Regions from separate parts of the Streptomyces sp. NPDC102279 genome, predicted to be linked through region 1. Evidence: predicted binding sites of a transcription regulator. Region 1 holds the regulator's gene; each other region holds the start of a gene.
The links. The regulator HrcA, encoded in region 1, represses chaperone genes, less so after heat shock. The targets are predictions, from matches to a motif close to TTNGCACTCNGNNNNNCNGAGTGCNAA.
Positions count from the first base shown of each region.

Region 2: a site for HrcA is predicted at 1,107-1,133, ahead of groL (chaperonin GroEL). Genes of this name have one in related genera too.
Region 3: a site for HrcA is predicted at 1,334-1,360, ahead of groES (co-chaperone GroES). Genes of this name have one in related genera too.

Region 1 covers NZ_JBIWLU010000009.1:397,536-399,800, forward strand. Annotated here, with positions in the region: gene dnaJ (molecular chaperone DnaJ) at 1-511, opposite strand, end outside; gene hrcA (heat-inducible transcriptional repressor HrcA) at 512-1,528, opposite strand; gene ACIRQH_RS25070 (MBL fold metallo-hydrolase) at 1,708-2,265, shown strand, end outside.
Region 2 covers NZ_JBIWLU010000005.1:176,484-178,748, forward strand. Annotated here, with positions in the region: gene ACIRQH_RS13760 (MoaD/ThiS family protein) at 1-229, shown strand, start outside; gene ACIRQH_RS13765 (cold-shock protein) at 673-876, shown strand; gene groL (chaperonin GroEL) at 1,259-2,265, shown strand, end outside.
Region 3 covers NZ_JBIWLU010000027.1:9,516-11,780, reverse strand. Annotated here, with positions in the region: gene ACIRQH_RS40515 (polysaccharide deacetylase family protein) at 1-508, shown strand, start outside; gene ACIRQH_RS40510 (polysaccharide deacetylase family protein) at 505-1,257, shown strand; gene groES (co-chaperone GroES) at 1,505-1,813, shown strand; gene groL (chaperonin GroEL) at 1,969-2,265, shown strand, end outside.

The DNA of each region.
Region 1 (2,265 bases):
CCTGGGACACCTCGCCGCGACCGCGGCACATGTCACAGGTCTGCGCGGAGGTCCCGGGTGCGGCACCCTCGCCGTTGCAGGTCGCGCAGACGACGGCGGTGTCGACCTGGAGGTCCTTCGTGGTGCCGAAGGCCGCCTCGTCCAGCTCGATCTCCAGTCGGATCATGGCGTCCTGGCCGCGGCGGGTGCGCGAGCGCGGTCCGCGCTGCGACGCGGTGCCGAAGAAGGCGTCCATGATGTCCGAGAAGTTCCCGAAGCCGCCCGCGCCGAAGCCGCCGGCGCCTCCGCCCTGCTGGGACAGGGGGTCACCGCCGAGGTCGTAGACCTGCTTCTTCTGCGGGTCCGACAACACCTCGTAGGCGGCGTTGATCTCCTTGAAGCGCTCCTGCGTCTTCGGATCGGGATTGACGTCCGGATGCAGCTCGCGTGCGAGCCTCCGGAACGCCTTCTTGATCTCGTCCTGGGACGCGTCGCGGCGCACGCCGAGTACGGCGTAGTAGTCCGTGGCCACTCAGGACTCCGCCAGGATCTGTCCGACGTACCGTGCCACCGCTCGTACCGCTCCCATCGTTCCCGGGTAATCCATGCGGGTCGGGCCGACCACGCCGAGTTTGGCTACTGCCTCGCCGCCCGAACCGTAGCCGACCGAGACCACGGACGTGGAGTTGAGTCCCTCATACGCGTTCTCATGACCGATTCGCACGGTCATGCTCGAATCCCCGGCCTCTCCAAGCAACTTGAGGAGCACGACCTGCTCCTCCAGCGCTTCGAGCACCGGCCGGATGGTGAGAGGGAAGTCATGTCCGAAACGGGTGAGATTGGCGGTCCCGCCGATCATCAGCCGCTCCTCGGTCTCCTCGACCAGTGTCTCCAGCAGGGTGGAGAGCACTGTCGTGACCGTACCCCGGTCCTCCGACTCGAAGGCGTCCGGGAGGTCCTGCACGAGCTGCGGGACGTCCGCGAAGGGGCGGCCCGCGACCCGGCTGTTGAGCCGGGCCCGCAGATCGGCGAGAGAAGTCTCACCGAACGGCACGTGACAGTTGATCATGCGTTGCTCGACCCGGCCGGTGTCCGTGATCAGCACGAGCATCACGCGCGCCGGGGCGAGCGAGAGCAGCTCCACGTGCCGCACGGTCGAGCGGGTCAGCGAGGGGTACTGCACGACGGCGACCTGCCGGGTGAGCTGCGCGAGCAGCCGCACCGTCCGGCCGACGACGTCGTCGAGGTCGACGGCTCCGTCCAGGAAGTTCTGGATGGCGCGCCGCTCGGGCGCGGTCATCGGCTTGACGCCCGCGAGCTTGTCGACGAAGAGCCGGTATCCCTTGTCCGTGGGGATGCGTCCGGCGCTGGTGTGCGGCTGGGCGATGTAGCCCTCGTCCTCCAGGACCGCCATGTCGTTGCGGACGGTCGCCGGCGAGACGCCGAGCCGGTGGCGCTCCGTGAGCGCCTTGGAGCCGACCGGCTCCTCGGTGCCCACATAGTCCTGGACGATGGCGCGGAGCACCTCGAGCCTGCGTTCACTGAGCATCGCGCACACCTCCAGAAGTCGACTCCGTGGTCTTCGTGGCCTTCGTGGCTTTTCGCCTGGCACTCAACGCGCCCGAGTGCCAGCGTTCCCCGGGCCAGTGTACGGCGGTGAGGCACGACCCCGGCAAGGGCGGGCCTGCGATGTCGTGCGCGACACCCGGTCACCGCTAGCGTCGCCGTATGAGGCTGACTTGGGAAGAGCTGGGGTGGGAACGGGTGGCGCCCCGGATCGGCCGGCGGCGGCTTCCGGACTGGGACTGCACCGTCGGGCTCGTCGTCGGCGAGGACGCGGCGCTGATGATCGACGCGGGATCACGTCTCGCGGAGGGCGAGGCGCTGCGCGTCGACGCGGAACGACTGCTCGGCCCGGGCCGGCACGTGACGCACCTCGCACTCACCCACCCGCATTTCGACCATGTCTTCGGTGCCGCGGCGTTCGAGGGCGCCGAGACGTTCGTCGCGGACGGCTCGTCCGGGGTGTACGAGAGGGGCCGCGAGGAGCTGCGCGCGGACGCGGTGCGCAACGGGCTGGATCCCCGGGCGGCGCAGGAGGCGGCGGACGCCCTCGTACGCCCCCGGCACGAGGTCCGGGGCGCCCGGGACCTGGAACTCGGTGGCGGCGTCGGGGTGCGGCTGGTGCGGACGGGTGAGGGCCACACCGCCCACGACCTCGTGGTCGTCGTGCCGGGGGACCCGGCGGTGGTGTTCTGCGGTGACCTGGTCGAGGAGTCCGGCGAA
Region 2 (2,265 bases), on a different contig from region 1:
GGGTGCCGCCGAGGTGACGGCCGAGGGCACGACCCTCGCCGAGGTCATCAGCGACCTGGAGAAGAACCACACGGGCATCAGCGCGCGCGTCCTGGACGACCAGGGCAAGCTGCGCCGCTTCGTCAACGTGTACGTGAACGACGACGACGTGCGCTTCGAGCAGGGACTGGAGACGGCGACCCCGGACGGGGTGGGCGTCTCGATCATTCCGGCCGTCGCCGGAGGCTGATCGTTACCCTCGGTAATGCCGAACACGAAGAGTTCATCGAATTGCCCCCTCCGTGAGAGAAGCGGAGGGGGCAATTCTGCAGGGTTGAACGGGGTAGGGTTGGGGAAGTCGCCCCGTTCTGGATGTTGGTTTCATGCCGGACGCATATGAGTCCTCTCCCGGCAGCCGACAAGAAGTAGCCAAAGTGCCCGGCCTTTTTGAGCCGTTTATGGCATATACGGGGCCCGACTTGCCCTGGATCTCCTCGAATTCTCCCTATACCGGCGATCAGGCGTGCCCAGAATTCTCGTCCGATTGACCTGTTGCAGACGGCAGTTGGACAGATACATTCAGCCGCGGTCGACGCGTTCCGGCGCACACCCCCAACCCGTTGGGGGGTGGAGGTCTGACCCGGATCCGCGAAGTGCGGATCTGTGCAAGGGCCAGTAATAGGGGAGTTAGGCATGGCTCAGGGCACCGTCAAGTGGTTCAACGCGGAGAAGGGGTACGGCTTCATCGCGGTCGACGGTGGTGCGGACGTCTTCGTGCACTACAGCGCGATTCAGATGGACGGCTACCGCACCCTTGAAGAGGGTCAGCGAGTGGAGTTCGAGATCTCGCAGGGCCAGAAGGGTCCGCAGGCGGACATGGTCAAACTCGCCGTCTGATCGGGCGCGAACGACCACCGACGCACTCACGCACGAGGGGCCCGCATCCCACCAGGGATGCGGGCCCCTCGTGCGTCTTCCCCACGCGCGCGCGGGCGCGCGCCGTGCGCGGGGGCTTCCCCCGGGGGCCCGTTTCCCGAGAGGCGCTTGCGCCCGACCGCCACCCCTCGGAGGGGCTCGCCTCACGAGCGCACCTTGCACTCGACGGGGTCGAGTGCTAATCATTGGCGTTAGCACTCTCCCAGTGAGAGTGACAGAACTTGGATCGGGCCAGCGAGGTCCGCAGGCCGGTGGGGCAAGGAACCACAGGGCATGCAGGCCGTCCGTCGCGGGCGCGGGCGCGATCCGGAGCAATCCACCCCGTCCGGGAGGACCACTTCACATGGCCAAGATCATCGCGTTCGACGAGGAGGCACGGCGCGGTCTCGAGCGCGGGATGAACCAGCTCGCCGACGCCGTCAAGGTCACCCTCGGCCCCAAGGGCCGTAACGTCGTCCTCGAGAAGAAGTGGGGCGCGCCCACGATCACCAACGATGGTGTTTCCATCGCCAAGGAGATCGAGCTCGAGGACCCGTACGAAAAGATCGGCGCCGAGCTGGTCAAGGAAGTCGCCAAGAAGACGGACGACGTCGCCGGCGACGGTACGACCACGGCGACCGTGCTGGCCCAGGCGCTCGTGCGCGAGGGTCTGCGCAACGTCGCCGCCGGCGCCAACCCGATGGCCCTCAAGCGCGGTATCGAGAAGGCCGTCGAGGCCGTCTCCGGTGCCCTGCTCGAGCAGGCCAAGGATGTCGAGACCAAGGAGCAGATCGCTTCCACGGCCTCCATCTCCGCCGCCGACACGCAGATCGGCGAGCTCATCGCCGAGGCGATGGACAAGGTCGGCAAGGAAGGCGTCATCACCGTCGAGGAGTCCCAGACCTTCGGTCTGGAGCTGGAACTCACCGAGGGTATGCGCTTCGACAAGGGCTACATCTCGGCGTACTTCGCCACCGACATGGAGCGTATGGAGGCCGTCCTCGACGACCCGTACATCCTGATCGCGAACTCCAAGATCGCGAACGTCAAGGACCTGCTCCCGCTCCTCGAGAAGGTCATGCAGGGCGGCAAGCCGCTGCTGATCATCGCCGAGGACGTCGAGGGCGAGGCGCTGTCGACCCTGGTCGTCAACAAGATCCGTGGCACCTTCAAGTCCGTCGCCGTCAAGGCTCCGGGCTTCGGTGACCGCCGCAAGGCCATGCTCGGCGACATCGCCATCCTCACGGGCGGCGAGGTCATCTCCGAGGAGGTCGGCCTCAAGCTGGAGAACGCGGGTCTGGACCTGCTGGGCCGTGCCCGCAAGGTCGTCATCACCAAGGACGAGACCACGATCGTCGACGGCTCCGGCTC
Region 3 (2,265 bases), on a different contig from region 1:
GCAGTTCCTGCGGATGATGAGCGACCTGAAGATCCCGTACACCGTCTTCCTCAGCGACTACCTGATCAAGGACGACTACGGGTACTTCCGGAAGATGCGCGACCGCGGCATCACCCTCAACAACCACACGCTGCACCACCCGTACCTGCCCGGCCTCTCCTACGCGCAGCAGAAGCACGAGATCTGCGGCATGCAGGACGTGATGAAGAAGCAGTTCGGCAAGCGCCCGTCGCTCTTCCGCCCGCCCTACGGCAACTACAACCAGGACACCCTGCGCGCCGCCAAGTCCTGCGGCGTCACGCACGCGCCCATCTGGGACGAGGAGGTCTTCGTCGACCACTGGGAGTACCGCGAGGAGGACCAGGACCTGCACCCCGGCGACATCGTCCTCACCCACTTCCGCGGCCGCAAGGACTGGAAGGGGACCATGCCCGACCTGGTCCGCCGCTTCCTGAAGAGGGTCACCGCCGAGGGCTACGCGGTCGCGCGCCTGGAGGACTACCTGTGAGGCTGCGGGTGCCGGTCGCCGGACTGCTCGCGGCGCTGCTGCTCACCGGCTGCGCGCAGTCCGTCGACCCGATCGAGCGGCTGGGCAAGAAGGCGGCGCAGCGGGTGCACCCGCAGCAGACGGCGTACCGCCGCTGGGGCCTGACCGCCCCGCTCGCCCCGGCGCCCCGTGCGCCCGCCCGGACCACCGCGCGCACCGCGGGCCCGGGTCTGCCGCCCGTCGTGGACCACGTCCGCACCCGCGACAAGGTCGTCTTCCTGACGTACGACGACGGAGCCGAACGCGATCCGCGGTTCGTCGACATGGTCCGTGAACTGCGGCTGCCCGTCAGCATGTTCCTCACGGACAGTGTCGTCGGGCCGGGGTACGCCCACCTCGCCCGGCTGCGCGAGGTCGGCGCGACCGTCCAGAACCACACCCTCGACCACGCCTCCCTGCGCGGACTGCCCTACGCGGGCCAGCGCGCCGAGATCTGCGGGCAGCAGGACAAGCTCCGGCAGCGCTTCGGTATCCGTCCCCGGCTGCTGCGGCCCCCCTACGGCCGGTACGACGCGACCACCCTGCGAGCCGCCGGCGACTGCGGGGTCAGAGCGGTCGTCCTCGGCAGGACCCCCGGTGCGCACCGGCTCCGGCCGGGCGACATCCTCTCCGGCTTCGAGGAGCCCGACCTCACGGACGCCACGCTGCGGCTGCTCCGGCGCATCCAGGCCGAGGGCTTCACGCCCGCCCGGCTGGAGAACTACCTCTAGAGCCCGGAAACCGCTTCCAGAGGGGCCCGCCCGGACATCCGATGGGGCCGTCGGGGCCGCGCCACGCCGCCCGGCTTTGGCACTCCGCTTGACCGAGTGCTAATCGCAGTCATAGTGTCAGGCCTGGCACTCCCCCCTGGAGAGTGCCAATAGCGACGGGCAGATCCGGCACCCGCGACGACGGATCCACCTGGTCGCCACCTCAGACAGTTAACCCCGTGAGATCTCCGAAGGGGGAGGTCGGATCGTGACGACCACCAGCTCCAAGGTTGCCATCAAGCCGCTCGAGGACCGCATTGTGGTCCAGCCGCTCGACGCCGAGCAGACCACGGCCTCTGGCCTGGTCATCCCGGACACCGCCAAGGAGAAGCCCCAGGAGGGCGTCGTCCTGGCCGTGGGCCCGGGCCGCTTCGAGGACGGTAACCGTCTTCCGCTCGACGTCACCGTCGGCGACGTCGTGCTCTACAGCAAGTACGGCGGCACCGAAGTGAAGTACAACGGCGAGGAATACCTCGTCCTCTCGGCTCGCGACGTACTCGCGATCATCGAGAAGTAATTCACCCGGTAAGGGCGTTCGGGGTCATTCCCCGGACGACCCCGCACCAAGCATTGCAGTGAACTGCGCCCCTGGCCCCCGCTACTTCTGATGAACCGGGCGCTGGGGGCGCCGTTCGTTTCTCCCAAGTTTTCCGAGAGGGCTGAACCGCTCCCATGGCGAAGATCCTGAAGTTCGACGAGGACGCCCGTCGCGCCCTCGAGCGCGGCGTCAACAAGCTTGCCGACACGGTGAAGGTGACGATCGGCCCCAAGGGCCGCAACGTCGTCATCGACAAGAAGTTCGGCGCCCCCACCATCACCAACGACGGTGTGACCATCGCGCGCGAGGTCGAGCTCGACGACCCGTACGAGAACCTCGGTGCCCAGCTGGTGAAGGAGGTGGCGACCAAGACCAACGACATCGCGGGTGACGGTACGACCACCGCCACCGTGCTGGCCCAGGCGCTCGTC